DNA from 4 places in the Methylobacterium sp. 1973 genome. Region 3 is predicted to be linked to each of the others. Evidence: predicted binding sites of a transcription regulator. Region 3 holds the regulator's gene; each other region holds the start of a gene.
What was found. Region 3 encodes PhoB, which activates phosphate uptake and scavenging genes when phosphate is short. Its sites were predicted from a motif close to TGTCATNNANCTGTCAT; they were not measured.

Region 1: a site for PhoB is predicted at 4,958-4,974, ahead of ABIC70_RS12130 (UDP-2,3-diacylglucosamine diphosphatase). Genes of this name have one in related genera too.
Region 2: a site for PhoB is predicted at 5,277-5,293, ahead of ABIC70_RS23455 (YdcH family protein). Genes of this name have one in related genera too.
Region 4: a site for PhoB is predicted at 1,742-1,758, ahead of ABIC70_RS13740 (CorA family divalent cation transporter). Genes of this name have one in related genera too.

The regions. Positions count from the first base shown of each region.
Region 1 covers NZ_JBEPLA010000005.1:182,699-190,202, reverse strand. Annotated here, with positions in the region: gene ABIC70_RS12155 (malate--CoA ligase subunit beta) at 1-258, opposite strand, end outside; gene fchA (methenyltetrahydrofolate cyclohydrolase) at 496-1,140, opposite strand; gene ABIC70_RS12145 (NADP-dependent methylenetetrahydromethanopterin/methylenetetrahydrofolate dehydrogenase) at 1,155-2,018, opposite strand; gene ABIC70_RS12140 (D-2-hydroxyacid dehydrogenase) at 2,253-3,194, opposite strand; gene ABIC70_RS12135 (aminotransferase class V-fold PLP-dependent enzyme) at 3,298-4,506, opposite strand; gene ABIC70_RS12130 (UDP-2,3-diacylglucosamine diphosphatase) at 5,044-5,841, shown strand; gene ABIC70_RS12125 (glycosyltransferase family 4 protein) at 5,852-6,898, shown strand; gene rnhB (ribonuclease HII) at 7,066-7,504, shown strand, end outside.
Region 2 covers NZ_JBEPLA010000015.1:38,567-46,070, reverse strand. Annotated here, with positions in the region: gene ABIC70_RS23475 (phospholipase A2 family protein) at 1-330, shown strand, start outside; gene ABIC70_RS23470 (extracellular catalytic domain type 1 short-chain-length polyhydroxyalkanoate depolymerase) at 403-1,545, opposite strand; gene ABIC70_RS23465 (ribbon-helix-helix domain-containing protein) at 1,766-2,185, opposite strand; gene ABIC70_RS23460 (propionyl-CoA synthetase) at 2,709-4,634, opposite strand; gene ABIC70_RS23455 (YdcH family protein) at 5,081-5,263, opposite strand; gene ABIC70_RS23450 (YdcH family protein) at 5,395-5,655, shown strand; gene purE (5-(carboxyamino)imidazole ribonucleotide mutase) at 5,734-6,231, shown strand; gene ABIC70_RS23440 (5-(carboxyamino)imidazole ribonucleotide synthase) at 6,228-7,340, shown strand.
Region 3 covers NZ_JBEPLA010000014.1:68,609-76,112, reverse strand. Annotated here, with positions in the region: gene pstS (phosphate ABC transporter substrate-binding protein PstS) at 1-624, shown strand, start outside; gene pstC (phosphate ABC transporter permease subunit PstC) at 709-1,686, shown strand; gene pstA (phosphate ABC transporter permease PstA) at 1,699-2,589, shown strand; gene pstB (phosphate ABC transporter ATP-binding protein PstB) at 2,610-3,425, shown strand; gene phoU (phosphate signaling complex protein PhoU) at 3,544-4,263, shown strand; gene phoB (phosphate regulon transcriptional regulator PhoB) at 4,452-5,147, shown strand; gene ABIC70_RS22985 (protein-disulfide reductase DsbD family protein) at 5,295-7,466, opposite strand.
Region 4 covers NZ_JBEPLA010000006.1:139,285-146,788, forward strand. Annotated here, with positions in the region: gene groL (chaperonin GroEL) at 1-1,222, opposite strand, end outside; gene groES (co-chaperone GroES) at 1,297-1,587, opposite strand; gene ABIC70_RS13740 (CorA family divalent cation transporter) at 1,801-2,787, shown strand; gene ABIC70_RS13745 (methyl-accepting chemotaxis protein) at 2,994-4,454, shown strand; gene pdeM (ligase-associated DNA damage response endonuclease PdeM) at 4,576-5,289, opposite strand; gene ABIC70_RS13755 (ligase-associated DNA damage response DEXH box helicase) at 5,331-7,504, opposite strand, start outside.

The sequences.
Region 1 (7,504 bases), on a different contig from region 3:
GGTCTGGTGGGTGACGAGGCGCTTGCCGAGGAGATCCTTGGCGGCGTCGCGGACCTCGTTATAGGTCCGGCAGAGCTTGATGCCGCCGGCCTTTCCGCGGGCACCCGCGTGGATCTGCGCCTTCACGGCCCAGAAGGATCCGCCCAATTCCGTAGCCGCGTAGACCGCCTGATCCGGGCTGAACGCGATCGCGCCCTTCGGGACGGCCACGCCGAAGCTCGCAAGCAGCTCCTTGGCCTGATACTCGTGGACGTCCATTCGGCGCCTCCTCCGCGGTTCGTTGCCGCCGTTGATGCCCTTCACTTTAGTTGAGTCGAAGGAATAAGCCCGTCAAATTTTTTGATCTCGGGCTTGACGACGACTTTTTCGCGGTCGCAGCACGGATCGTATTCGATGCTGCGCTGCGGCATACTCAAAAACAACGAGGCCGGGGCATGATGCACCCGGCCTCGACTGTCGATGGTTTGCCGGCGCCAGGATCAAGCGCCGCGGGCGTCAGTTCACTTTGGTCTTCACCACCTCGTAGACCTTCTCGGTCAAGGCCCCGGCCCCGGCCAGAAGGTCTTCGAGTTCCTTCAGCCGCTCGTCGGCGAAGTCCCGGTCCTCGAGACCCTTCGCGTTCACGTAGACGTTGAGCGCCGCGCTGCGCAGTCCGGCATAGGCGGAGAGCACGGCCACGCCGGCATCCGACACGACGTTGAGGTTGCCCTTGTCGGCGGTGATCGCCGCGAGGTCGATCACCGCGCGGCACGCCCGGCAGCAGGCGAGCGGCACGTCGCAGGCCGTCTTGAGGGCCGCCTGGATTTTCTCCGCGCGGGCCGCCTTCTCGTCGTCGGTGGCCTTGGGCAGGCCGTAGGCCCCCATCACGGCGTCGAAGGCCTGGACGTCCTCCCCGATCATGCCGGTGAGCACGACCCGCAGGCCCTCGGATTTGGCCAGGACTTCCTTCAGCTCGGCCTCGACCTCGACATACTTCTTCTTGCCGATGGTGAGGTTGCAGACCATCGACACCAGAGCCGCGCCCATGGCGCCGGAGATCGCCGCCGCGCCGCCACCGCCGGGGGTCGGGGCGGCGCTAGCGAGTTCCGTCAGGAAGGTCTGGATGGACGCGTTTTCCGGCGCCTGCTGCGTGTCCGACATGGGCGTCCCTCCCGTCAGGCCATCGACTTGGCGAGCGAATAAATCTCCTCGGCGTCGAGCACCTTGTCGGTGCTCTCGAAGAGCTGGCCCACGCAGGCCCGGTGCAGCTTGAGCTTCAACCCGCCGATGCCCAGCGCGCCGAAGGCCTGCTTGCCGTTGCGCTCCTTGCCCTTGTCCATCACGTCGATGCCGCCGATGCCCGTCGGGGGCTGGGCGTTGTAGTCGGCGACGAACTCGATGGACGATTCCTGCGCCCAGGCGGATTCGGGCAGGAGCTCGACGCCGATGGCGCCGGCCGTGAACACGAGGTTCGTGCCCTTCACGAGGGCCACGCGGGAGGCCTCGTCGGGGGTCGCGGCGGCCTTCACGTTGACCTTGAAGCGCTTGTTGATCTGGTCCGCGGCAGCCTGGGTCTTGTCGAGGGCGCGGCCCGCGATGGTGACCTCGGCGCCCTCGCCGGCGAGCAGCGCGGCCGAGCGCATGCCGACCGGGCCGGTGCCGGCCAGCACGACGGCCTTCTTGCCCTGGAGCGAGCCTGCGGCCTTCGCCACCAGCGCGACGCCCGCGGCGGCCGTGGTGTTGGAGCCGTTGGAATCGAGCATGACCGAGACGCGGAACGGGCCGAAGAACCGCTTCTTGACCGCGGTGAACAGCTCCTCGCCGGCCGCCATGCTGCCGCCGCCGACGAAGATCGCCGTCGACTTCTTCTCGGAACCGCCACGGGTGTAGATCGTGCCGTCGACCAGAGCGCCGACATTGTCGGGGTTCACGCCACCGTAGCCGGCGATGTGGTCGGCGCCGCCGTCGTAGCCGACGACCGTGTCGAACACGTTCGGCACGGCATCGGTGTCGAACAGGAACAGCAGCTTCTTCGTCACGATTCAGACCTTTCTGTCGCGCCCTGCGGCGCTATCGTCTTGTTTTCAAGGGGCGGTCGCAGCGCGCGACCCATCCGCGTCATCGTGCGCCCGAGCTTTCAGATGGCATAGCGGGCGAGGCGCGGGCCCCCTCCCCCGTGCGGGAGAGGGACAGGGTGAGGGACGTGCCTCATCCGGAGAGTTCTCCTCCCTCACCCCAACCCTCTCCCGCACGGGAGAGGGGGCCTGTCGTGCCTACTCGACCACGTTCTGCGGCTTGCCCGCCACGAACGCCTCGACGTTGTCGACGAGCTGGTCGGCCAGGATCTGCATCGCCTCCTTGCTCGCCCAGGCGACGTGCGGCGTGACGATCAGGTTCGGCAGGTCGGCCTCGCACAGGATGTTGCCGTCCTTGGGCGGCTCCTGCGCCACCACGTCGAAGCCGGCGCCCGCGATGGTGCCGTCCTTGAGCGCTTCGAGCAGGGCCGCCTCGTCCACGAGCCCGCCGCGGGCCGTGTTGATGAGGATGGCGCTCTTCTTCATCTTCTTGAACTCGGCCGCGCCGATCATGCCCTTGGTCTCGGGGGTCAGCGGCACGTGCAGCGTGATCACGTCGGACTGCGTCAGGATCGTCTCGAAATCGACCAGCCCGTCCTGCGGGAACACGTCGTAGGCGATGACCGTCATGCCGAGCGCCTCGGCGCGCTTGGCGATCGACTTGCCGAGCGCCCCGTAGCCGACGATGCCCAGCGTCGAGCCGGCGATGTCGTAGATCGGGTAGTCGAAGTAGCAGAACTGCTTGGACTTCGCCCAGTCGCCCCGCTTCACCGAGTTCGCGTAGGGCACGATGGCCCGGCGCAGGGCGAACATCAGCCCGACCACGTGCTCCGGCACGGTGTTGAAGGCGTAGTTGCGGATGTTGACGACGGTGATGCCCTGCGCCTTGGCCGCGGCCTTGTCGACCACGTCGGTGCCGGTGGCGGCGACGGCGATCAGCTTCAGGTCGGGGAGCTGCTTCAGCGTCTCGGCCCGCATCGGGACCTTGTTGATCAGCGCGATCTCCGCCCCCTGGAGGCGGGAGACGATCTCTTCCGGCGTCCAGGTCGAGTCGTGCTCGACGTATTCGTGAGGGAAGTTGAACGGTCGGACCCTGGCATCGAGGGATTCACGATCCAGGAACACGATCTTCTTGGTCATAGGACCCCTCTCGTACGACGGGCAGTTTCCTCGATAGTCTTGTTCTTACTTGCGCGTCGGGGCGGGCCCGGCAACCCGGCCCCGCCCCGATCGCGTGCGCCGATTACGCCTTATGCAGCGGATTCTCGCGCAGATAGCTGGAGGCGGCGGCGACGCCCGAGCCCGGCGTGACCTTGATGCCGCAATCGATCATGGCCATCTCGGCGCCCGCGATGGCGCCCAGCAGCGAGAGCTCGTTCAGGTCGCCCAGGTGGCCGATGCGGAACACCTTGCCGGCGACTTTCGAGAGGCCGGCCCCGAGCGACAGGTTGTAGCGCTCGTAGGCGTGGATGATCACCTTGGCGGCGTCGGCGCCCTCCGGCACCACGATCGCCGTGACCGTGTCGGAGTTCCACTTCGGCTCCTTGGCGCAGGGCTTGAGGCCCCAGGCCGCCACGGCCTGACGGGTCGCCTCGGCGAGCACGTGATGGCGGTGGTAGACGTTCTCCAGCCCCTCCTCCTTCACGATCGCCAGGGCCTCGCGCAGACCGTAGAGCAGCGGCAGGACGGGGGTGTAGGGGAAGTAGCCGGTGGCGTTGGCGGCCAGCTGGTCCTTCCAGGCGAAGTAGGCATGGCCGAGCCGGTCGTTGCGGCCGGTGCCGCCCTCGGCGATCTTGAGCGCCTTCGGGCTGATGCAGATCAGGCCGAGGCCGGCCGGCAGCATGAAGCCCTTCTGCGAGCCCGCGATGGCGCAGTCGACCTTCCAGTCGTCCATGTAGAACGGCAGCGAGCCGATCGACGAGATGCCGTCCACGAACAGCAGGGCCGGGTGGCCGGCGGCGTCGATCGCCTTGCGCACCGCGCCGATGTCGCTGGTGACGCCCGTGGCGGTCTCGTTGTGGACGACCATGACGGCCTTGATCTTATGGTCCTTGTCGGCGCGCAGGGCCTCCTCGATCTTCTGCGGATCGGCGCCGGTGCCCCACTCCTCCTCCTGGACGACCACGTCGAGGCCGAGGCGCTGGGCCATGTCGACCCAGAGGTGGCTGAACTGGCCGTAGCGCGAGGTCAGCACCGTGTCGCCGCGGCAGAGGGTGTTGGACAGGGCCGATTCCCAGATGCCGGTGCCCGAGGACGGGAACAGGATGACCGTCCCGGCGGTCGAGCCGAACACCATCTTGGAGTCCTGGAGCAGCGGCTTCACCAGCTCGGGGAAGCTCGGCGAGCGGTGATCCTCCGACGGCACGTGCATGGCGCGCAGGACGCGCTCCGGGATGTTCGTAGGGCCGGGAATGAAGAGGTGGTTGCGACCGGGGCGCCGGGTTGCGGCCATGATGTTTCCTCCGAAAAATCCATTGTGCGCGGGCGTGAACCCGCGCCGGGTTGTCCAAGCGTCCTCAGGGAGTCGGTCCGGCGCCGTCGAAAGCGGCTCGCGCCGCGCCCCCTCGAACGCCATCCTCTGCCGTGATCGGGGGGCCTCCGCGGAGCGGCAGGCGGCCTCACGCCGCTCGCGTCGCGGCACGCCCCCGCGCGCCGGTCGCCTCCGAAATGCCGTCCCGTCCAACGGCCTCAGGGCCGTCCTCGCCGCCTTCCTGTCAAGGTCCGGCCGAACTCGTGCCGAGCCGCCGGTTCCTGGTATTATGAGCGGGCGAAGCTCGAAAGGAAAACCGGAAAAACTTCCAGAACTTGGCAAAAAAATTTTTTGTGCGGCGCAACGAAGCCGAGGTCCGGTTGAGATGCTTTGCGGCGCCGCAACGCGGACGGGTGGCCCCGCCGGGACTCCGCGTCATCAAACTGAGATGGGATCGCGCTCTGGATCCCGGCACCGTTCAGCCGCCGGGAGAGGGTTGCCGTGGCCGAGGTTGAGGAGATGCCGGTCCGCGTGCGGACGCTGTTCCTGTCCGACCTGCATCTCGGAACGCGCGGCTGCCAAGCCGGCCTGCTCCTGTCGTTCCTGAAGGATTACGACGCCGACACGATCTATCTCGTCGGCGACATCGTGGACGGGTGGCAGTTGCGCTCGGGCTGGTACTGGCCGCAGGAGCACAACGACGTGGTGCAGAAGCTCCTGCGCAAGGTCCGCAAGGGCACGCGGATCGTCTACCTGCCCGGGAACCACGACGAGTTCCTGCGCGACTATGTGGGCACGAGTTTCGGCGGCATCGAGCTGGCCGAGACCGCGATCCACGAGGCGGCGGACGGCAAGCGCTACCTCGTGATCCACGGCGACCAGTTCGACATGGTCGTGCGGCACTCGCGCTGGCTCGCCCATCTCGGCGACGGCGCCTACACCCTGGCCCTGTCCCTCAACACCCTGATCAACAAGGTGCGGCGGCGCCTCGGCCTGTCCTACTGGTCGCTCTCCGCCTGGGCGAAGCTGCGCGTGAAGAACGCCGTGAGCTTCATCGGCCGCTTCGAGACGATCCTGGCCGAGGAGGCGCGCCGCCAGGGTGCCGACGGGGTGATCTGCGGCCACATCCACCATGCGGCGGACCGGCCGATCGGCGACCTGCGCTACCTCAACACCGGCGATTGGGTGGAATCCTGCACCGGTCTCGTGGAGCATTACGACGGCCGGATCGAGGTTCTGCACTATCCGAGCCTCCTGCGGGCGCAGGCGGCCGAGGCCGTGCCGCAACCCCTGGCGGGCCGGCGCGCGGTGGCTTGAGGGCACCGCCGTGAAGCTTCTGATCGCCAGCGACGCGTGGCATCCCCAGGTGAACGGCGTCGTCCGCTCCCTGGAGCAGATGGTCCGCCGCGCCCCGGAACACGGCTTCGCGACGGCCCTGCTCTCCGTGGCGGATTTCCGGTCGCTGCCGCTCCCGGGCTATCCCGAGATCCGCCTCGCCTATGCCAGCCGGGAGCGGGTGGCGGCACGCTGGACGGCGGAACGGCCGACCCACGTGCATATCGCCACGGAGGGGCCCGTGGGGTTGGCCGTGCGGCGCCATTGCCTGGCGCACAACCTGCCGTTCACGACGAGCTACCACACCCGCTTCCCGGAATATCTCGCGGCCCGCGCGCCGGTGCCGGAAGCGTGGTCCTACGCCTATCTGCGCCGGTTCCACGGCGCGGCGCGGGGAACGATGGTCAGCACCGCCTCGCTCCAGGGTGAACTGGCGGCGCGGGGATTCGGCCGGCTGATGCGCTGGACCCGGGGCGTAGACACGGAACGGTTCCGGCCCGCCGGACCGGGGACGCCCGTGCCGGCGGAACTCGCGGACCTGCCCGGGCCGCTGTTCCTCTATGTCGGGCGGCTGGCGGTGGAGAAGAACGTCGCCGCCTTCCTCGCCCTCGACCTGCCCGGCACCAAGGTCGTGGTGGGCGACGGGCCGGACCGCGCGCGGCTGCAGGGTCTCGCGCCGGGGGCGCGCTTCCTCGGCACCCGCACCGGCGCGGACCTCGCGGCGGTCTACGCCGCCTGCGACGTCTTCGTGTTCCCGAGCCTCACCGACACGTTCGGCATCGTGCTCCTCGAGGCCCTGGCAAGCGGCCTTCCGGTGGCGGCCTTCCCGGTGCCGGGCCCCAACGACGTGGTCGGCGGCCGCCGCGTCGGGGTTCTCGATCAGGATCTCCGGGCTGCCGCGCTGGCGGCCCTGCGGCTGTCGCGGGCCGAGTGCCGGGCCGAGGCCCTGCGCTGCGGCTGGGACGTGAGCGCGCGGCAGTTCTTCGGCAATATCATCGAGGCGCATGGCGGCGCGCGCGGCACCCGGGACGCCGCCTGACCCGTGACGGCGCCCGCGCGGGATGGCAGGACGGCGTCATGCCGCCCGCCAAGCCGCCCGCCAAGCCGTCCGCCCCGCCCATCGCCAAATCGCCTGCCAAGTCGACTGTTAAGTCGGTCGGCAAGTCGGTCGGCAAGTCGGTCGCCGCCACGTCGCCGACCAAGCCGATGGCGGGCCGGCCGCCCTTCGATCCCAACCGGGCCGCAGCCTACCCGGCGGTGATCGGCTGCGACGAGGTCGGTCGCGGCGCACTCTGTGGGCCGGTCGTGGTGGCCGCGGTCTGGTTCGATCCGGCGGCGATCCCCGCCGACCTGCTGGGCGCCCTCGACGACAGCAAGCGCGTCCCGGAGCCGGCCCGGGAACGTCTGGCCCCCATGATCCACACCCATGCCCGGGTCGCGGTGGCGGCGGGCTCCCGGGCGCTGATCGACCAGATCAACATCCGCGGCGCAACCCTCGATGCGATGGCGCGGGCGGTCGCCCGGCTCGGCCTCGCCGCGCCCGTGCTGGTCGACGGGCGCGACGCCCTGCCGGGCCTTCCGGGTCGCGCCGTGGTCGGCGGCGACCGGCTGGTGCCGCAGATCGCCGCCGCATCGATCGTCGCCA
Region 2 (7,504 bases), on a different contig from region 3:
GCCCCGCTGCCGCCGATCGATGCCCTCGACGCCGCCTGCGCCCGCCACGATGCCTGCACGCCGAATGGCGGGCTGCCCTCGCAGGCCTGCAATCTCCGTCTGCAGCGGGAGGCCACGCTGATCTCCCGCGATCCGCGCCAGCCCCAGGACGTCCGCTCGATGGCCGGCCTCGTCGCGGCCAGCGCGACCCTGATCCCGACCGACCCGAACGCGCGGAGCGTGCCGGCATCGGTGTCGACGAATGCGACGCAGGACGCCTACGCGCCGGCGCTGGACCGATCGGCCCCCGCCGGCCTGGAGGATGACGCCGACGATTCGGACGCCGATTGACACCCTCCTGAGCGCCCGACGGTGACGGCGCGGCGGACCGGCCGCGCCGTCGCTCGCCGCGGTCAGTCACGATCAGGCACGGTCCGCGGACGCTCCTTCCTGCGCCAGGAAGAACCGGACCATCTCGCCGCTGGCATCGGGCCCGCGCGGATCGGTGTAGGATCCGTCGGGGCTTCCGCCCGACCAGGCGTGCCCGGCCCCGTGCAGAACCCACTGCTCCAGCACCGGCCGGCCGGTCGCGTCGCTGCGGACCGTCCGGGTATAGGCCATGCCCCCGGGGCTCATGCCCCGGCTGACCGTCTCGTCCAGGCCCGGGGCCGGCACGGCCTGCGCCGCGACCCGATCGCCATTGACGGGATGCACGGTTCGGTCGCCGTCGCCGTGGAACACGATGGTTGGGACCGCCTGCCGATTCGGCCCCGGTGCCGACCCTTGCCCCTGCATGGCCGCGAAGGCGGTGGGCATGTCCCGGGCCGCCCCGCAGGCCAGCCCGGAATGGATGCCCACGGCCGCGAACAGGTCCGGATAGGTCGCCGCCAGGATCGCCGCCGCGGCGCCGCCGGCCGAGAGCCCGGCCGCGTAGACCCGGCCGGGATCGGCCGAGAACTCCGCCACGACCGACCGGGCGATGCCGGCGATCAGCGCCGGCTCGCCGCCCTCGCGGACTTGGTCGCCCGCCGCGTACCAGTTCCAGCAGCGCTGCAGGTTGGCCGACGGGGGCTGTTCCGGATAGGCGACCAGGAACGTCTGCTCCTCGGCCAGGGCGTTCATCCGCGTGCCGGCCGCGAAATCGTCGGGGTTCTGGGTGCAGCCGTGCAGCATCACGATGACGGGCAGGGCCTGACCCCGGTAGCCGCTCGGGACGTAGACCTTGTAGCCCCGGCTGCCGGCGGCCTCCGTGAAAACGCGATCCTCGAACCGCGCGCCGGGCGGGACTTCGGCGGCAGGGCGGCGGGCTGACGGGCCGGCATTCGGCAGCCGCTCGCGCAGGGCGCGCAACATCGCGGACAGGTCCGGGGCCGTCCCTGGTCGCGAACCGCCGCCTTGATCCGGCGCCGTCCAGGCACCGCCGGCCGCCGTCGGCGCCTCCATGTCGAGGGTCTGCTCGGCATGACCGGCGGTGCCGGGCCGGTCTGCCATGCCGCGTCGTGCCTCGGTCCATTGCGCGACGGCGACCTCCTGGCCGCGGCGGAACCGCGCCATCGCGTCCTGCATCCGGGCGGTCCGGTCCGCTGCCCCGGTTCCTCGCCCGGTTCCTGTCCCCGTTCCCCTGCCCTTCGCCGTCGCGGATCCGAAGGCGTGCGGGTCGAATTGCGGCATTCCGAACGCCGAAAGGTCGAGCTTCGACGGGTCAATCTTGGGGAAACGGAACATGGGGAGGATCCTCATACGGCGTGGTTCGGGTGGAGATTCCGCGCGACCGGGGCGCGGACGGTCAGGTGGTCCGGTCGGCCAGTGCCGCCTTGACGGCGGCGCTGGCCTGGAAGGCACCCAGGACCTCCACGGACGCGATCGCGGCCCGCGCCAGTTCGGGGGTGACGTCGGCGGCGATCGTGGCGAGGCCCAGGACCTGGATGTGCAGGGGCGAGCCGGCATCCCGGGCCGCTTCCAGGTCCGCGCGGGAGAAGTGCGAGAGCCCCAGCCGGAGCTTGCGCCGCGCCACCGACTGCCGGACCGCCTCCTCCTGCCGGTCCAGTTGATTGCGCACGGCCGTGCGGATGAAGTCGGCCCGGTTGGCGTAGAAGCCGTCGCGGACCATCAGGTCGACGCGCCCGAGATCGACGAAGCCGAGATTGACCGTGATCTTCTCGCTATCCGGCACCTTCGGACGGAGGTCGCGCGCGGTGTCGGTCATCGTCGAAACATCTCCAGGCCATCCCGTTGGATGGTCTAAAGATGGTGATGGGCATCCGAAGCGCAATGGGCGTTGGCGTATCGAGACCGGCGGCGGCGCCGCGCACGCCGGTCATGCGGCCCGGGAACCTGCCCGGCAGCCCGCGCGCGTTCTTCCCGGGGAGTGGTGGCGTCCCAGAGCGTGCCAGGGTCGCAGATTCCGTGCGGGATGGCGCAGGCTCGAGCGGTGCGGTGCCATCTGCCCCGCCCCCACCCGTCGCCTCTCCCCTGAGCGTGGGGGAGGCCGCACTCGCGTTCCCGGGGCAGTGGCGCCGGGCGGAGATCTGCGGATCACGCAGGCGCGCTGAGCGCGGCGGCCGCAGAGGGGCGACGGCGGGTCAGGGCGGCTGCCTCCTGCATCATCACCCTCACCGCCGCTCCGGCTCTATCCGCAGGACGCGGTTGGGCCGCGCGGTGTCCCGGCACCGCGCGGGGAGAACCGCCTGGACTCGGCGCCTGTCCCGATCACGGGACCGTCCGGCGCCTCAATCGGCGCCGATTCCCCGCCCCTTCAGGCTCTCGTCGATCTCGTCGAGGGCCGCGGCGTCGTCGATCGTCGCCGGCATCGTCCAGGGCTCGTGGTCGGCGATGCGCTTCATGGTGGCCCGCAGGATCTTGCCCGACCGGGTCTTGGGCAGCCGCGGCACGGTGAGGGCCAGCTTGAACGCCGCCACGGGGCCGATCTCGTCGCGCACCTTGGCCACGAGTTCCCGCTCGATCGTCTCGGTCGGCCGGTCGACGCCGGCCTTGAGCACCACGAAGCCGCAGGGGACTTCGCCCTTCAGGGCGTCCCGGATGCCGATGACCGCGCACTCGGCCACGTCCGGATGGCCCGCCAGCACTGCCTCCATGCCGCCGGTGGACAGGCGGTGCCCGGCGACGTTGATGATGTCGTCGGTGCGTCCCAGCACCGTGATGTAGCCGTCCGCGTCGATCACCCCGGCATCCGAGGTGTCGTAGTAGCCCGGGAACGTGGAAAGGTAGCTCGACCGCATGCGCGCGTCCGAGCCCCAGAGCGTCGGCAGGCAGCCAGGGGGCAGGGGCAGGCGGATCGCGATGGTGCCCATGGTCCCGGCCGGGACCGGTTTGCCGCCCTCGTCCAGCACCTCGACCCGGTAGCCCAGCATCGGCACGCAGGTGCTGCCGTGCTTCACCGGCAGGAGGCCGAGACCCATCGGGTTGCCGGCGATCGGCCAGCCGGTCTCGGTCTGCCACCAATGGTCGATCACCGGCCGGTTCAGCACCCGCTCGGCCCAGGCGACCGAATCGGGATCGGCGCGCTCGCCCGCGAGGAACAGGCTGCGGAAGGCGGAGAGGTCGTAATCGGCGATCCGGGCGCCGGCGGAATCCTCCTTCTTGATGGCCCGCAGCGCCGTCGGCGCGGTGAACAGGCACACGACCCCGTACTCGGCGACGACCCGCCAGAATGCGCCGGCATCCGGCGTGCCCACCGGCTTGCCCTCGTACAGGACCGTGGTGCAGCCGTGCAGGAGCGGCGCGTAGACGATGTAGGAGTGCCCGACGACCCAGCCGATGTCGGAGGCGCAGAAATAGGTCTCGCCGGGCTGGACGCCGTAGAGGTTCGGCATCGACCACGCGAGGGCGACGAGGTAGCCGCCGGTATCGCGGACCACGCCCTTGGGCTTCCCGGTCGTCCCGGAGGTGTAGAGGATGTAGAGCGGGTCGGTGGCGGCGACCGGCACGCAGGCCGCCCGCTGCCCCGCCGCACGGGCGGCCGCCACGGTCTCGGCCCAGTCGCGGTCCCGCTCCGGCATGAGCGTCGCGGCGGCCTGCGGGCGCTGCAGGATCAGGCAGGCTTCCGGCTTGTGGCGCGAGGCCGCGATCGCCGCGTCGAGGAGCGGCTTGTAGGCGACCACGCGGTTCGGCTCGATCCCGCAGGAGGCGGCGAGCACCACCTTCGGCGCCGCGTCCTCGATCCGCACCGCCAGCTCGTTGGCCGCGAAGCCGCCGAACACGACCGAATGCACCGCGCCGAGCCGTGCGCAGGCCAGCATGCCGAACAGGGCCTCGGGCACCATCGGCATGTAGAGGATCACCCGGTCGCCCTTGCCGACGCCGAGGCCGGCGAGGACGGCGGCCAGTACCGCCACCTCGTCGCGCAACGCGCGGTAGGTGATGCTGCGCTTGGTCCCGGTGACGGGCGAATCGTAGCGGATCGCCACCTGATCCGCCCGCGCTCCGTCGGCGTGACGGTCCACGGCATTGTGGCAGGCGTTCAGGGTGCCGTCCGGAAACCAGCGGCCGTAGGGGCCGGAATCCGGCGCGAAGGCCCGCTGCGGGACGTCCGCCCAGTCGAGCGCCTGCGCCGCGCCGAGCCAGAACGCCTCCGGGTCGCGGCGGGCCGAGTCGTAGATGTCCGGGTAGCGGCCCGGCAGGCTGGCTCTCGTCATCGGTTCGGCGTTTCCTCGCGGGCCGCTCTCCGGCGGCGGGGCCCAGAGTAGCGCATTCTTCCGCGGGTGCGAGGCCGGTTGTGGGTCGCCGGAACCCCCACGCGCCTTCGCTCGCGCGATCGGGGTGCTCCGTGACGCGTTCGCCGGATGCATCCCGGATCGGCGGCTTCGAAGCCGGGCGCCTCGGCGTGCCCGGCGGGAAATGCATCTGCCGGGAGGTCGCGGGTCGTCTGTTTCGATCCCCGGGCGTGCGGGCGCGGCAGGCGCCCCGTCGCCAAGGCTCCGGGGTCACATCCGCGAGAGCACGACGCCCGCCCGGATCGGCGATCCCCAGGCGGCCGTTTCTCCAAACGGGCGGTCGCAGAACGCAAAACCGCCGCACCGGTCTCCCGATGCGGCGGCAGCAGTCGTGCCGTTTCTGCTATCCGTGCGGATGGATCAGGGGCTCAGTGCAGCGTATTGCCGTTCGCCTGCAGCCTGTTGATCTCGTCCTTGAGAAGGAGTTTCCGTCGCTTCATCTCGGCGATGTGAAGGTCGTTCGCCGAAGGCCTGTGGATCGCTTCCTGAATCTCACGCTCGAGGGCTTCGTGCTTCCGGGCGAGTTGGTTCAGATGCGTCTGCAGCGACATGAGCCGAATCTCCTGTCATCGTTTCGACACACCGAGATTGGCACAAGATGCCGGACCTGTCGAAGCGTTTTCTGCTGCTAAGTCTGATGATTGCTTACCGCGCCGTCTTGTCCGGCGCCGGAGCGTGACGCATGCTCTCGGGCCATGAACGGTCTTCGGGTCCTCAGGTGACGATGGCGGACGAGGCGGGTGAGAGTGCGCAGTCGGACCTCCTGGGCGAACTGGCGCGGCTGCGCGAGGAGCACCGGGATCTCGACGGTGCCATCGAGGCGCTGGAGCGCAGCGTGGCTGGCGACCAGCTCCAGATCCAGCGTCTGAAGAAGCGCAAGCTCACCCTGCGTGACCGCATCTTCCACATCGAGGACGCGCTCACGCCGGACATCATCGCCTGATGCCGGTGGACGTCTTCGGGCCGCGCCTTGCCGCGGGCCCGCACCGCCTGTAAGCGCCCTCTTTTTCCGGGATCAACGATGGCGTCGCCTCCGGTCGCGATCATCATGGGCAGCCAGTCCGACTGGGCGACCATGCGGCATGCCGCCGAGACGCTCGATGCCCTCGGCGTACCCTACGATGCGCGCATCGTGTCGGCCCACCGCACGCCGGACCGGCTCGTGGCCTTCGCCAAAGGCGCGGTCGCGGCCGGCCTCAAGGTCGTGATCGCGGGGGCGGGCGGCGCCGCGCACCTGCCCGGCATGGCGGCCGCGATGACCCGCCTGCCGGTCTTCGGCGTCCCGGTGGAATCCAAGGCCCTGTCCGGCCAGGACAGCCTCCTCTCGATCGTCCAGATGCCGGCGGGCATCCCGGTGGGGACCCTGGCGATCGGCCGGGCCGGGGCCATCAACGCGGCCCTGCTCGCCGCCGCCGTCCTGGCGCTCGCCGATCCGGATCTGGCGGAGCGCCTGGAGGCGTGGCGCGCGGCCCAGAGCGCCTCGGTGGCCGAACGGCCGGTGACGGAAGAGAACGCGTGACGGACAAGATCCTCGGCCCCGGCTCCACCCTCGGCATCGTCGGTGGAGGCCAACTCGGGCGCATGATCGCGCTGGCGGCGGCCGATTACGGCCTCAAGGCGCACGTCTACGCCCCCGACGCGGACAGCCCCGCCTTCGACGTGGCGGCCCGGACCACCTGCGCGGCCTACGACGATGCCGAGGCGCTGGCCGCCTTCGCGCGCAGCGTCGATGTCGTGACCTACGAGTTCGAGAACATCCCGCACGCCACCGCCGACATCCTGGCCCGGCACGCCGCCCTGCACCCGAACGCGCGGGCGCTCTCGACCACGCAGGACCGCCTCTCCGAGAAGGAATTCATCAACGGGCTGGGCATCCCGACGGCGCCGTTCCGGGCGGTGGACACGCCCGACGATCTCGACCGGGCGATCGAGGTGATCGGCCTGCCGGCGGTGCTCAAGACCCGCCGCTTCGGCTACGACGGCAAGGGGCAGCGCATGCTCCGCGAGCGGGCCGAGGGCGACCGCAACGCCCTGTTCGCCGAGTTCGGCGGCGCGCCGCTGATCCTGGAGGGCTTCGTGCCGTTCGAGCGCGAGGTCTCCGTGGTGGGCGCCCGCGGGCGCGACGGCAGCTTCGCGGCCTACGACCTGTGCGAGAACGAGCACCGCGATCACATCCTCGCGCTGACGCGGGTGCCGGCCCCGGGCGTGGCCCCGGAGACGGGCCGCATCGCCCTCGAGATCGCCCGTCGGATCGCTGACGCCCTCGACTATGTCGGCGTCCTCGCCGTCGAGATGTTCCTCGTCCGCGAGGACGGGGCGGAGCGGCTCGTGGTCAACGAGATCGCGCCCCGGGTCCACAATTCCGGCCACTGGACCAGCGAGGGGGCGCTGACCTCGCAATTCGCCCAGCACGTGCGGGCCGTCTGCGGCTGGCCGCTGGGCGATCCGGGCCGGGTCGGCGGCCTGCCGGTGGAGATGCGCAACCTCATCGGCGCCCAGGCCGACGATTGGCACGCCCTGCTGGCCGAGCCCGGCGCCCATCTGCACCTCTACGGCAAGGGCGAGGCGCGTCCCGGCCGGAAGATGGGGCACGTGACCCGCCTCGGGCCCGTCCCGGCCGGTTCCTGAGGCTTCGAAGGCACACCTGCATCGTCGCATGGCGGTCGGAAGCCCGCCTGCGGCGTCCCGGAACCGTCGAGCCATACCTTCGCCACATCCCACCGCTTCCACCACAGCGTGGTCGGTTCCGAATGCTGTCGATCGATTCCGCCTGTACCGCCTTCGTCCCCGGG
Region 3 (7,504 bases):
AAACTCAATGACGGGCTGAAGCTCCCCGACTCCAACATCACCCCGGTCTACCGCTCCGACGCGTCGGGCACGACCAACATCTTCACCACGTACCTGTCCCAGGTCTCCGAGCCCTGGAAGAAGGAATACGGCGCCGCCACGACGATCTCCTGGCCGGTGGGGCAGGGTGGCAAGGGCAACGAGGGCGTGACCGCCACGGTGAAGCAGGTCCCGAACGCGATCGGCTACGTCGAGTCCGCCTACGCCAAGCAGAACAAGCTTTCCTACGCCCTGCTGCAGAACAAGGCCGGCAAGTATCCGCAGCCCGACGACAAGGCGTTCCAGGCCGCGGCGGCGAGCGCCGACTGGAAGGCGACCCCGGGCTTCGGCATCTCCCTGACCAACCAGCCGGGCGAGGCGGCGTGGCCGATCACGGCGGCGACCTTCATCCTGGTCCACAAGGATGCCGTCGATCCGGCCAAGTCCGCCGATGTGCTCAAGTTCTTCAACTGGGCCTACAAGAACGGCGACAAGCTTGCCGTCGACCTCGACTATGTCCCGCTGCCGGACAACGTCGTCGAGCTGATCCACCAGGAGTGGAAGGACGTGAAGGGCAAGGACGGTAAGCCTGTCTTCAACATGTGAGCGTGGCCGGGAGGAGGTGCGAACCTCCTCCCTCGCTTCTCGGAACGCCCCGCGCTACCACGCCCTCTTCGCAGAGAACAGCGGATGCCCGCTTTGACAGAATCGATCGCCCTCGGCCGAACCCGTTCCGCGACGGCGCGGAAGGCGCCGAGCCGGAGCCTCGACACCCTGTTCCGGACCTCCTCGTATGCCGCAGCGCTGCTGGTGCTGCTCGTCCTCGCCGGCATCCTGGGCTCGATCCTCTACGGCGGTTGGCCCGCCTTCCGCGAATTCGGCTTCGGATTCCTGACCTCCAGCGCCTGGAACGTCGGGACCGAGCAGTACGGCGCCCTGGTGGCGGTGATCGGGACCGTCGCCTCCGCCTTCCTGGCGCTCCTGATCGGCGTCCCCGTCTCCCTCGGGATCGCGGTCTACCTCACCCAGCTCTGCCCGGGCTGGGCCCGCAAGCCGGTCGCCATGACGATCGAGCTGCTCGCCGCCGTGCCCAGCATCATCTACGGCATGTGGGGCCTGTTCGTGTTCGCGCCGCTCTTCGCGCGCTACATCCAGATCCCGGTCTCGAACCTCGTCGAGGGCATGCCGATCGTCGGCACGCTGTTCTACGCCCGGGTGCCCTCGGGCGTCGGCGTCTTCACCGCCGGGATCATCCTGGCGATCATGATCGTGCCGTTCATCGCCTCGATCGCCCGCGACATGCTCGACCAGATCCCGACCGTGCTGCGCGAGAGCGCCTACGGCATCGGCTGCACCACCTGGGAGGTGGTGCGCCACGTGCTGGTGCCGCAGGCCTCGGTCTCGATCATCGGGGCGATCATGCTCGGCCTCGGCCGGGCGCTGGGCGAGACGATGGCGGTGACCTTCGTGGTCGGCAACGCCAACCGCCTCTCGGCCTCGATCTTCGATCCGAGCTCGACCATCGCGTCGCGCATCGCCAACGAGTTCAACGAAGCTGACGGCCTCCAGCTCAACGCCCTGATGGCTCTGGGCTGCATCCTGTTCGTGATCACCTTCGTGGTGCTCATCATCGCCCGGCTGCTGACGCGCCGCGTCCAGGCCGCCTGAGGAGCACGCGCGATGGACGCCTCCCCCACGATGACCGCGGCGCCCCGGCGCCGCTCCGGCCGGGTCCGTCAGGGCCGGCGCATCGCCGACCGCACGCTGCGGGTTGCCTGCACCGGGGCGACGCTGGTGGGCGCCCTGGTCCTGGGCTCGATCCTGGTGATGCTGATCGTCCAGGGCGTGCGCGGCTTCACGCCGACCCTGTTCACCAACCCGACGCCGGGCCCCGGATCCGAGGGCGGCGGCATCGCCAACGCCATTCTGGGCAGCCTCGTCCTGACCGGGATCGGCATCGTGATCGCGACGCCGGTCGGCGTCATGGCCGGGACCTTCCTGGCCGAGTACGGGCGCGGCTCGAAGCTCGCGGCCCTGATCCGCTTCCTCAACGACATCCTGCTCTCGGCGCCGTCGATCCTGATCGGCCTGTTCGTCTACACCCTGATGGTGCGGCCGATGGGCACCTATTCGGGCTGGGCCGGCGGCGTCGCGCTCGCGATCATCGCCGTTCCGGTGATCGTCCGCACCACCGAGGACATGCTGCGGCTCGTCCCCGGAACCCTGCGGGAGGCCGGCGCGGCGCTCGGGGCGCCGCCCTCGACGGTGATCATCAACGTCACGTGGCGGGCGGCCTCGGCCGGCATCGTCACCGGGATCATCCTGGCCCTGGCGCGCATCGCCGGCGAGACGGCGCCATTGCTGTTCACCGCCCTCAACAACAATTCCTGGTTCTCGGCCAACCTGATGGGTGGCGTCGCGAACCTGCCGGTGATGATCTACCAGTTCGCCCTCTCGCCCTATCCGAACTGGCAGGGCCTCGCCTGGGCCGGCGCGCTTCTGATCACCGCCACCATCCTGGTGCTGTCGATCATTGCCCGCCTTGTGATCAAGCCGCAGACCTCGCGCTGAGACCCTTCGAGGACACGACGATGAACGCCGCCTCCGCGATCCCCACGGTCGAGCTGAACCGCAACCGCGCCGACGAGGGCGGTCCCGTGCGGATCGCCGTGAAGCGCCTGAACTTCTACTACGGCAGCTTCCACGGGTTGAAGGACGTCAACCTCAACTTCCACGACCGGCAGGTCACGGCGCTGATCGGGCCCTCGGGCTGCGGCAAGTCCACCCTGCTGCGCTGCTTCAACCGGATCTACAGCCTCTATCCGGAGCAGCGGGCCGAGGGCGAGATCCTCCTGGACGGGGAGAACATCCTCAGCCCCTCCATCGACCTGAACGAGCTGCGCTCGCGCATCGGCATGGTGTTCCAGAAGCCGACGCCGTTCCCGATGTCGATCTATGACAACGTCGCCTTCGGCCTGCGCCTCTACGAGAAGCTGCCGAAATCCGAACTCGACGGCCGGATCGAGGCCTCCCTGCGCAAGGCCGCCCTCTGGGACGAGGTGAAGGACAAGCTCAAGCAGCAGGGCACGGGCCTGTCGGGCGGCCAGCAGCAGCGCCTGTGCATCGCCCGCACGGTGGCGCAGCGCCCGGAGGTGATCCTGTTCGACGAGCCGACCTCGGCCCTCGACCCGATCTCCACCGGCCGCATCGAGGAGCTGATCGAGCAGTTGCGCGACGAGTTCACCATCGTGATCGTCACCCACAACATGCAGCAGGCGGCGCGCATCTCGCAGTTCACCGCCTTCATGTATCTGGGCCAGCTGATCGAGTTCGGTCCGACCAACCGGATGTTCATGAACCCGACGGAACGCCGCACCCAGGACTACATCACCGGCCGGTTCGGCTAGTCTGCCTGAACGCTCCGGTCTCGGGGAAGGCCGTCCGGTCGCCGCATCCGCGGAGGGCCGGCGGGTCCCCGAGGGCCTCCCCGGAGCGCCGCCCCCGGGACCCATCGAAGGATTCGCCATGCCCGGCCATATCGTCACCTCCTACGACACCGACCTGGAGAACCTGCGTCGCTCGATCTCGGAGATGGGCGGCGTGGCCGAGAAGATGACCGCGGAGGCGACGGACGCCCTCGTGCGCCGGGACGATACGCTCGCCCAGGCGGTGATCGTCGCCGACAAGCGCCTCGACGCCCTGCAGCGGGACATCGAGGAGCGCGCCGTGCTGTTGATCGCCCGGCGTCAGCCCCTGGCGATCGATCTGCGTGAGACGATCTCGGCGATCCGCGTCTCCGGCGACCTCGAGCGGATCGGCGACCTCGCCAAGAACGTCGCCAAACGGGTGGTGGCGATCTCCGATCAGGCGCCGGCCCAGAAGATCGTTCTCGGCGTGCGCCACATGAGCGACCTCGCGGAGGGCCAGCTCAAGGACGTTCTCGACGCCTATGCGAGCCGCGACGTCCAGGCAGCCCACGATGTCTGGGAGCGGGACGGCGAGATCGACGCCCTGTACAATTCGCTGTTCCGCGAGCTCCTGACCTACATGATGGAGGATCCGCGCAACATCTCGTTCTGCACGCATCTTCTGTTCTGCGCCAAGAACGTCGAGCGGATCGGCGACCACACCACCAACATCGCCGAGACGATCCACTATCTCGCCACGGGCGAGGCCCTGGCGGGCGATCGGCCGAAGAACGATGCGTCGAACTACGCGACCGTGGACGGGGTGCCGGCTCCGTAAGCGGGCCGCCCCCGGTCCAGGCGTCGGCCTGCGCGCGCTCCTGTGGGGCGCCGCCGGAGAATCGGAGCGTGCGGGTTGAGGCTGAGCGGCGCCTCCTGCACCCTCCGCCTGCCCGCCGGCTCCAAGGAGAGTCGGCGCGCCTGCAGGCCGTATGGCGCCGCTTCGTGAACGGATCTTCGAACGTGAGCATGCAAGTCCTGATCGTCGAGGACGAGGAGGCGCTGACCACGCTGCTGCGCTACAATCTGGAAGCCGAGGGCTTTCTGGTGGATTCCGCGGCTCGCGGCGACGACGCGGAGCTGCTCCTGGCGGAGCGGATCCCCGATCTCGTCCTGCTCGACTGGATGCTGCCCGGCCTGTCGGGCATCGAGCTGTGCCGGCGGATCCGGGCGCGCCGGGAGACCGAGCGGCTGCCCGTGATCATGCTCACCGCCCGGGGCGAGGAGGGCGACCGGATCCGCGGCCTCGGGACGGGCGCCGACGACTACATCGTCAAGCCGTTCTCCGTCCCGGAACTGCTCGCCCGGATCCGCGCGCTGCTCCGCCGGGCCAAGCCCGCCCATGTCTCGGACCGGCTGGCGGCGGGCGACCTCGAACTCGACCGCACCGGCCATCGCGTCCGCCGCGGCGGCGAGGAGCTGCATCTCGGCCCCACAGAGTTCCGTCTGCTGGAATTCCTGATGCTGGCGCCGGGCCGGGTCTTCTCCCGCGAGCAGCTCCTCGACGGGGTCTGGGGACACGACGTCTACATCGACGAGCGCACGGTCGACGTCCATGTCGGGCGGCTGCGCAAGGCACTGAACGGCCCGCGTCAAGCCGACCCGATCCGTACGGTCCGCGGCTCGGGCTACGCCTTCGACGAGACGTTCTCGCTCGACGCTTGAGACGGGCGCGAAGCGTTCCGGGACAAAGCGTTTCGGGCCGGAGGCCGGTCGGCCGCGCCGCCCGCCCGCGTGCAGCGAAGGGAGCCGGGGACGTTCGAGGCCGGCGGATGCTGCGAGGCCCGGCGGGCCCCCGGGCCTCGCGCAGATTCAGCGGGTCAGCGCCGCGCTCCGGCCGGACGCGACCGGCACGGCGTCGAGCGCCGTCAGAACCGTCCCCTCGGTGAGGATCTGCGGAAGCACCTGAGGCGCTCCGGTTCCGGTATAGAGGAGGTAGAGCGGCACGCCGCTGCGCCCGTGCTTCTCCAGCAGACGGGTGATCTCGGGATTCTGGTTGGTCCAGTCGCCCTTCATGTAGGTCACGCCGCGCTCGGCCATCGCGGCCCGCACGGCCTTGGTGTTGAGGGAGGTCGCCTCGTTCACCGCGCAGGTGATGCACCACGCGGCGGTCATGTCCACGAAGACGGGGCGGTGCGCGTCCACCAGGGCGTCGAGACGCGCTTGAGTGAAGGGCTCGACCCCGTCGGCGGCGGCCTGCGCCGACGGCGCGGCGCGGTCCCGCGGAAGGGTCACGGCGAGGGCCGCCACGGCGACCAGCGCGAGGGCCGCAGCGACCCGCGCGACCCGGCCCGCCCCGGGCGCGGCGGCGCGGCCGTGTTCCCAGGCCCAGGCGGCGAAGCCCACGAGGACGAGGCCGATCAGCGCCGCCAGCAGCCCACGCGGATCGACCTGCTGGGCCAGAACCCAGATCAGCCAGGCCACGGTGGCGTAGACCGGGAAGGCCAGGACCTGTTTGAGGGTCTCCATCCAGGCGCCCGGCCGCGGCAGCGCCCGCAGGGCCGGCGGCCAGAGGGTCAGCACCAGGAAGGGCAGGGCGAGGCCGAGGCCGAGGCTCGCGAAGACGGCGAGCGCGACACCGGCACTCTGCGTCAGCGCGAAGCCCACCGCCGAGCCCATGAACGGCGCCGTGCAGGGGGTCGCCACCAGGGTCGCCAGCACGCCCGTGAAGAACGAGCCGCTCAGGCCGGCACGCCGGGTCAGGCCGTCTCCGAGGCCGGCGAGCCGGCCGCCGACATGGACCACCCCGGACAGGCTCAGGCCCATCGCGAACAGCAGATAGGCGAGGGCTGCGACCATGGCGGGCGATTGCAGCTGGAAGCCCCAGCCGATCGCGGCCCCGCCACCCTTCAGGGCGATCAGCAGGGATGCGAGGCCGAGGAAGCTCGCCAGCACGCCGGCCGTGTAGGCGAGGCCGTGCAGCCGCAGCCGCGCCGGGCCCTCGCCGGCATGCCGCACGAGGCTCAGCACCTTGATGGACAGCACCGGGAAGACGCAGGGCATCAGGTTGAGGATCAGGCCGCCCAGAAAGGCGAAGGCCGCGGCGGTTGCGAGGGTCAGCGCGTCGAACTCGGCGACGGCCGGCGGGGCTCCGGCCGGATTCGGCGCGCTCGACGCGGCCGCGACGGCAGGAAGCACCGGCTCGTCACCATACGCGAAGGCGAGGCGGCGGGTGCCGTCCGTGCCGACCTCGTCGATCGTCAGGACGCCGGGCAGGGCGGCGGGCAAAGGATCGGTCGGGCTGCTGCGCGCGATGGTCAGATGCAGACCGGTCTCGTCGACGGTCATCACCTGCGCGGCGGCGTTGTCGATCGCCGTCTCGGCATAGGGGAAATAGGCGGCGTTCCGGATGGATTCCGGTTTCAGGCCGGTCGCGGCGAAATCGAGCTGCAGCGTGTCGCCCTGGCTCGACAGGCGCAGGGGCCAGAGCGCCGGCGCGGGCAGGGCAGCCCGGGCGCGCGCGAAAAGCGCGGCGTTGGCCGGGTCCGGCTCGGCCTTGCCCACCGGCAGGGTGAGGGCGAGATCGGCCGAACCGGGGACGCACTCGGTCTCGCAGACGAGATAGGTCAGCTTCGCCTGGATCTGAACGGGATTGGCCGGGTCGAGGCTCGGCGGCGGCGTCACGGGCACGAGGAGCGTGACCTCACCCTCGTAGCCGTAATTCATGAGGGTCGCGATCGGGATGCGCTCCGGCGCCGGCCACCGGATCGCGCTGGCGTTGAAGCCGGCCGGCAGGGTCCAGGTCACCTCCGGAGGCAGTCCGGAATCGCCCGGGTTGCGCCAGTAGACGTGCCAGCCGGGCTTGATCTGCATCCGCACCGCCAGCGTGAACGGCTGTGCGCCGGCGACCGCGGCGGGCTCGGCCACGAGGCTCGCCCGCACGAGGTCGGCCGGCGTGCGGAAGCCCTGCGGGACCCCTTGGGCTGCGGCGGCCGAGAGGCTCGCGGCGAAGGCCAGGATCAGAATGGCGAGGCGGCGGATCATGCTGTCCCTTCGCGCGCAGGGCGGGCGCGGTTTCACGC
Region 4 (7,504 bases), on a different contig from region 3:
CGACCGCCGCGCGGGTGGCGTTGAGGGCGTCGTCGACGCGGTCCTTCTTCTCCTTGACCTCGACCTCGGTCGCGCCGCCGACGCGGATCACCGCGACGCCGCCCGCAAGCTTGGCCAGACGCTCCTGGAGCTTCTCGCGGTCGTAGTCCGAGGTGGTCTCCTCGATCTGCGCCTTGATCTGGCTGATCCGGCCCTCGATGTCGGCCTTCTCGCCGACGCCGTCGATGATCGTGGTGGTCTCCTTCTCGATCCGCACGCGCTTGGCGCGGCCGAGCATCGGGAGCGTCACGTTCTCGAGCTTGATGCCGAGGTCCTCGGCGATCATCTGGCCCTTGGTCAGGATCGCGATGTCCTCGAGCATCGCCTTGCGGCGGTCACCGAAGCCCGGCGCCTTCACGGCCGCGACCTTCAGGCCGCCGCGCAGCTTGTTCACCACCAGGGTGGCCAGCGCCTCGCCCTCGATGTCCTCGGCGATGATCAGGAGCGGCTTGCCGGTCTGGACCACGGCCTCGAGCACCGGCAGCATGGCCTGGAGCGAGGAGAGCTTCTTCTCGTGGATGAGGATGTAGGGGTCTTCCAGCTCGGCGACCATCTTCTCCGCATTCGTGATGAAGTACGGGGACAGGTAGCCGCGGTCGAACTGCATGCCTTCGACGACGTCGAGCTCGGTCTCGGCGGTCTTGGCCTCCTCGACCGTGATGACGCCCTCGTTGCCCACCTTCTGCATGGCGTGGGCGATCATCTCGCCGATCTCCTTGTCGCCGTTGGCGGAGATCGTGCCGACCTGGGCGACCTCGTCGGAGGTCGAGACCTTCTTGGCGCGGGCGATGATGTCCTTCACCGCAGCCTGGGTGGCGAGGTCGATGCCGCGCTTCAGGTCCATCGGGTTGATGCCGGCGGCGACGTACTTGGCGCCCTCGCGGACGATGGCCTGGGCCAGCACGGTCGCGGTGGTGGTGCCGTCACCCGCGATGTCGTTGGTCTTCGAGGCCACTTCGCGCACCATCTGGGCGCCCATGTTCTCGAAGCGGTCGGCGAGCTCGATCTCCTTGGCGACGGTGACGCCGTCCTTGGTGATGCGCGGGGCGCCGAAGCTCTTCTCGATCACGACGTTGCGGCCCTTCGGGCCGAGCGTCACCTTCACCGCGTCTGCGAGAATGTCGACGCCGCGCAGCATCTTGTCGCGGGCGTCGGCGGAGAAACGAACGTCTTTCGCTGCCATTGTGTGCCTCTTATCTGGTTGGGTTGCGCCCCAAGACTGTGGAAAGTCTCAAAGGGCGGTGAGAGGTGATCCGATCAGACGGCGACGACGCCCATGATGTCGGATTCCTTCATGATCAGGAGGTCCTGACCGTCGATCTTGACCTCGGTGCCGGACCACTTGCCGAACAGGACGCGGTCGCCGGCCTTGACGTCGAGCGGGTTGACGCGGCCCTGCTCGTCGCGGGCGCCGGGACCGACGGCGACGATCTCGCCTTCCTGCGGCTTCTCCTTGGCGGTGTCCGGGATGATGATGCCGCCCTTGGTCTTCTCCTCGCTCTCGATGCGACGGACGACCACGCGGTCGTGCAGCGGACGGAACTTCATGAGCTGCCCTCTTGCTTCAGGTCTGGAGTTGGCGTTGATGCGGCCGGCGGGACCGCTCGCGAACTCGACTGTTAGCACTCTGTCTCGGCGAGTGCCAAAGACGGCGGCGAGATAGGCTCGCTGCGGTTCCGAGTCAAGGCTGTCGCACCCCCGCGCGACGGTGCGATGACGCGCCGGCGGCCTTCCTTCTCGCCCCATGGATAATGCGCCGTCATGTTGAGCCTGCACGGACCCGAAGGCCCGGTGGCGTTGCAACCCGGCAGCCCGATCGCGCGCCATACGGTATGGCTCGATCTGAACGACCCGAGCCCGGAGGAAGCCAAAGCGGTCGAGGCGGCGACCGGTCTGCGCGTGCCGTCCCGGGCGGCGCTGTCGGAGGTCGAGACGTCGAGTCGCCTGCGCCGGGTGAAGGGCGGCCTGTCGCTCTCGACGCCGATGATCACCTTCGAGCAGAGCGCGTCGCAGGTGAAGCCGCTGGGCTTCCTGTTGACCAAGGACCACTTCGTCACGATCCGCTTTCACGACCTGCGCGCCTTCGACTCCTCCGCGAAGCGCATCGCGGAGGGCGATGGCAGCACGACCCCGAGCGAGATCTTCCTCGTCGTCTTGGAGGAGCTGGTCGACAGCCTCGCGGACGCCCTGGAGGACATGGGATCGGAACTCGACACGCTCTCGACCCGGATCTTTGACTTCGACGTCCGGGGTGCCGAGCGGCGGCGCCTGGAGAGCCCGCCGCCCCGGCGCCGCGACCTCGCCCTGCGCCGGATCCTGCGAGGCATCAGCAACCGCGGAAAGGTTCTGGGGAAGATCCGCGCCAGCCTGCTCGGGCTCGAACGGATCGTGCCGTTCGTCGCCGCAGCCTGCGACGGCATCGGCCTGCCGGAGGACGCGCGCTTCGAGACGATCAAGCGGGACATCGAATCCCTCGACGAGTTCGAGACGCGCCTCGCTGAGAACGTGCAGTTCCTGCTCGACGCGGCCCTCGGCCTCATCACCATCGAGCAGAACAACGTCTTCCGGGTGCTCACCGTCGTCTCGGTGGTCGGCGTCCCGCCGACGTTGATCGCGTCGATCTACGGCATGAACTTCAAGCATATGCCGGAGCTGGACTGGACTCTTGGCTATCCCTACGCGCTCGGCCTGATCCTTTTCAGCGCCATAGCGCCTATAGTATACTTTCGAATGCGCGGATGGTTCTGATATTCAGACCGGTTTAACAGCACAAAAATTATATCACCAAGTTTTAATAGCGCGGAAATCGTCCACTCCGACCCCAGAGGAACTTCGTCATCGCGATCGAAAGTCTTCGATTTCATACCGCCAAACGAAGACCAACATAACCCAGCAAGAAAGAGTTCATTAACGCTGCGATGCGATACCCGCGGGCGAGGAATGCGAGTGTCGAAATGTTCAACCGTACGACTTTCAACGAAGCCCAGGCCAAGATTGATGCCCTGGATCGTTCGCTCGCGATCATCGAGTTTTCGATGGACGGAAACGTCGTCCATGCGAACAAGAATTTCTTGAAGCTGATGAAGTATGATCTGCCGGATATTCAGAACCGGCACCACCGTCTCTTCGTCGATAGGGCTTATGCCGAGACCGCGGAGTATACGGAATTCTGGGACAAGCTGAAGGTCGGCCAGTACGTCACCGGCGAGTTCCTCCGCCTGGACAAGGACGGCAACTCGGTCTGGCTGGAGGCGACATACAATCCCGTCCTCGACGCCCGTGGCCGGCCCGTGAAGGTGGTCAAGTTCGCCTCGGACATCTCCGCCAAGAAGAAGGAGATCAACCGGCTCCTGACCATGATCGATAACGTTCCGGTGGCCGTCATGACGGCCGACCTCAAGAACGACTTCAAGATCGACTATATGAACGCCACCTCGCGCCGGACCCTCGGGACGATCGACCAGCATCTGCCGGTGAAAGTCGACGACATGCTCGGCCGGTCGTTCGACATCTTCCACAAGAATCCGAGCCACCAGCGCACCATGCTGGCGGATGCGAGCCGGCTGCCGCACTCCACCAAGATCAAGGTCGGACCCGAGACCCTGAACCTGCGCGTCACGGCCGTGAACGACGAGAAGGGTCAGTATCTCGGGCCGATGCTGACCTGGGCCGTGGTCACCGCGCAGGTGAACATGGAGACCGACGTCAAGCGGGTGGTCGAGGCGGTGGGCTCGGCCATCCAGGAGATGCAGAACTCGGCCGAAGGGCTGATGCAGTCCGCCGAATCCGCACGGCACAAGGCCTCGTCGGTCGCGGCGAATTCCGAGCAGATGAACGGCGCGATCCAGGAGATTTCCGGTCAGGTCGGGCGCGTCTCGGAGCGCGCGCAGCAGATCGCCGCGCAGGCCGGGACCACGGATGCGACCATGCGCCAGCTCGCCGAGAATGCCCGCAAGGTCGACGCGGTGGTCAGCATGATCAAGTCGATCGCCGACCAGACCAATCTCCTGGCGCTGAATGCGACCATCGAGGCGGCGCGGGCAGGGGCCACCGGCCGCGGCTTCGCGGTGGTGGCCTCCGAGGTCAAGGCGCTCGCAGAGCAGACCGCCAAGGCGACCGGCGAGATCACACAGCAGGTCTCGGCGATCCAGAGCGCCACCGGCGAGGCGGTGGGAGCGATCGAGATGATCACCGCGGCGGTGGGCGAGTTGTCCAAGCTGACCCTGGCGATGGCGAGCGCCGTCGAGGAGCAGGCGGTCTCCACCCACGAGATGGCGGGCAATATCGGCGGTGTTTCCGAGGCCGCCAATGCCACCGGTCAGCTCGCCCGGGCCGTCCAGGATGTCGCCGAGAGCCTCGCGGGCCACTCGGCAAGCCTGTCGGACAGCGTGACCCGGTTCATGAAGACGGCCTGAGGCCGGATCAGACCGGGCGCCTCGCCGCGGCGCCGTCCTGGCGAACGAAGCGAGGCGATCCCGTCGGCGCGGCGCATCGAAACGACGCGCCGCGCGAACGTGCGCGGGATGACGGGCGCGCTCAGTCCCGGGCGAGCTGCGCCCGGCCGATGGCGAAGACCCGGCCGTCGCCGAGGAGGTGGGCGGTGAATCCCTTCGGGAACAAGCCCTCGATGGCCTTGTCGCGCACGTTCAGCCCGCCCGCGTAGGCGCCGAAGGCCGGCATCACCAGCCGCGTGCCATCCGTGACGAAGCAGCGGCGGCGGACGGCCCGCCCCCGCATCGCGACCTTCCCGCAGGGATGGAGATGGCCGGCGATCTCGCCGGGAACGGGCTCCGGGCTCGGCTCGTGGCGCAGCACGAGGCCGCCGAGGGTCAGCGCGTCGGCGTAGCGCCCGCCGACGCCTTCGTTCACGGCCGCATCGTGGTTGCCGGCGATCCAGACCCAGTCCCGGCCCTCCTGCAGCGCCGCCACCAAGGCGCGGTCGCCCGGCTCCATGCGCTCGGGCCCGCGGGCGTCGTGGAAGGAGTCGCCCAGGGCGACCACGCGGGCGGGCTCGTGACGCGCCACCGCCTCGTGGAGGCAGGCGAGCGTCTCGCGGGTGTCGTAGGGCGGCAGGAACTGGCCGGATCGGGCCGCGTAGGACGAGCCCTTCTCCAGGTGGAGGTCGGACACGATCAGCGTCCGGTGCTCCGGCAGCCAGAGGCCGCCGCAGAGATCGAGCACCAGGGTCTCGCCCGCGAGCATCAGGGTGGGGTGCTTGTGAGTCTTCTCGAGTCTCAGGCCGGCCGCCAAGATCGCATCCTCGGTGTCGTCGGGGGAGGGCGGATCGACGGTCAGGACAGAGCCTCTTGGAGAAGCTCCGCCTCGGCCTCGGCCAGGATCTCGTCGGCGCCCTCGCCGTAGACACGCTCGCGCCCGATCTCGAGCATCACGGATACGGAGAGCGGCGAGACCCGGTCGAGAGACCTGTGGATGATTCGCCCCTGGATGCGCTCTAGCATCATGCCGAGGCGCCTCACGTCGAGGAGTCCGGTTGCCGCATCCTGCCGCGCAGCCCGCAGCAGGAGGTGGTCGGGCTGGTGCTTGCGCAGCACGTCGTAGATCAGGTCGGTCGAGATCGTGACCTGCCGGCCGGATTTCTTCTGCCCCGGATGGTGGCGCTCGATCAGGCCGGCGATGACGGCGCATTGCCGGAAGGTGCGCTTCATCATGGCCGATTCGTCGAGCCACGCCTCCAGATCGTCGCCGAGCATGTCGACCGCGAAGAGGTCGCCGATGAAGTCGGGATCGCGGGCGGCGCGTTCGGAAACGTCCCGAGTCGTCCAGATCGCGATGCCGTAATCGTTGGCCGCGAAGCCCAGCGGCCGCAGGCCGTCGCGCTCCAGCCGGCGGGTGAGCAGCATGCCGAGCGTCTGGTGCGCGAGGCGGCCCTCGAATGGGAAGGCGGTCAGATAGTAGCGCTTGCCCCGCGGGAACGTCTCCACGAGCAGATCGCGCTCACCCGGCAGGACCGAGCGGCGGCGCTGCTGGACCAGATACTCGCCGATCTGCTTGGGCAGGCGATCCCACGCGAACGGGTCGGCGATGAGTGCCCGGACCCGGGCGGCGAGGAAGGTCGAGAGCGGGAATTTCGCGCCCGCGTAGGACGGGATCGCCGGGTCGGTGCCGGGCGGTGCGCGGGTCACGAGGCACTCGTCCTCGGCGAGGCCCTCGAAGCGGAGGGTCTCGCCCGCGAACAGGAAGGTGTCGCCGACGGTCAGTGTCTCGGCGAACTCATCCTCGATCTCGCCGAGCACCCGGCCGGATTTCGGCAGGACCGTGCCGGGCTTGCCGCGCAGCGTCCGGCCCAGACGGACCCGGACCCGCGCCGCCTCCACGATGGTGCCGACATTCATCCGGTAGGCCTGCGCGGTGCGGGCGTCGCGCACGCGCCAGAGCCCGTCCGGGCCGCGCAGGATCTTGGCGAAGCGTTCGTAGGCGCGCAGCGCGTAGCCCCCGGTGGCGACGTAATCGACCACCTGCTCGAAGGATTCCCAGGTGAGCCCGGCATAAGGCACCGCCGAGACGATCTCGTCGTAGAGATCGACCGGGTCGAAGGCGTCGGCGCAGGCCATGCCGAGCACGTGCTGGGCGAGGACGTCGAGGGCGCCCTGGCGGGCATCGGGGGTGTCCTGCGCGGCTTCCTCGACGGCGTCGAGCGCCGCCTGGCACTCCAGCATCTCGAAGCGGTTGCCCGGGACGAGATAGGCCTTCGAGGGCTCGTCCATGCGGTGGTTGGCCCGGCCGATCCGCTGCATGATCCGGCTCGCGCCCTTCGGCGCACCGACATTGACCACGAGATCGACGTCGCCCCAGTCGATGCCGAGATCGAGGGTCGCGGTGCAGACGATCGCCCGCAGCTGACCCGCCGCCATGGCGGCCTCGACCCGGCGGCGCTGCTGCGCGTCCAGCGAGCCGTGGTGGATCGCGATCGGCAGCGCGTCCTCGTTGAGCCGCCACAGCTCCTGGAAGGTGTACTCCGCCTGGAGCCGGGTGTTCACGAAGACCAGCGTGGTCCGGTGCTCCCTGATGAGCTCGTAGATGGCCGGCATCGAGTGCCACGCGGTGTGGCCGGAGATCGGCAGCGCCCGGCCGAGATCGAGCATGCGCAGATCTGCCTTCGCGCCACCCGCCACCGTGACGAGATCGGCCATGGGGGGCGCGACCTGCCCCCTCTCCCGAGCGGGAGAGGGCTGGGGTGAGGGACGAGGAGTCTCAGGATCAGGCACGTCGGCGCCGGGCGTCGCGGTCGAGCCAGGTTCTGTAAGTTCTCGTTCTTCACCCTCTCCCTCTCCCGCTCGGGAGAGAGGACCCACGCCGGGTCCCACAACCGTGTCGGCCGTTTCGTCTTGCAATCTGCAAGGCGCACCCGCAGACGGGGGAAAGGGAAGCGGCCCCTGCGGCACCAGATATTTCCGAAGCTCATCCGGCTCGCGCACCGTCGCGGACAGCCCGATCGCCGCGAGCC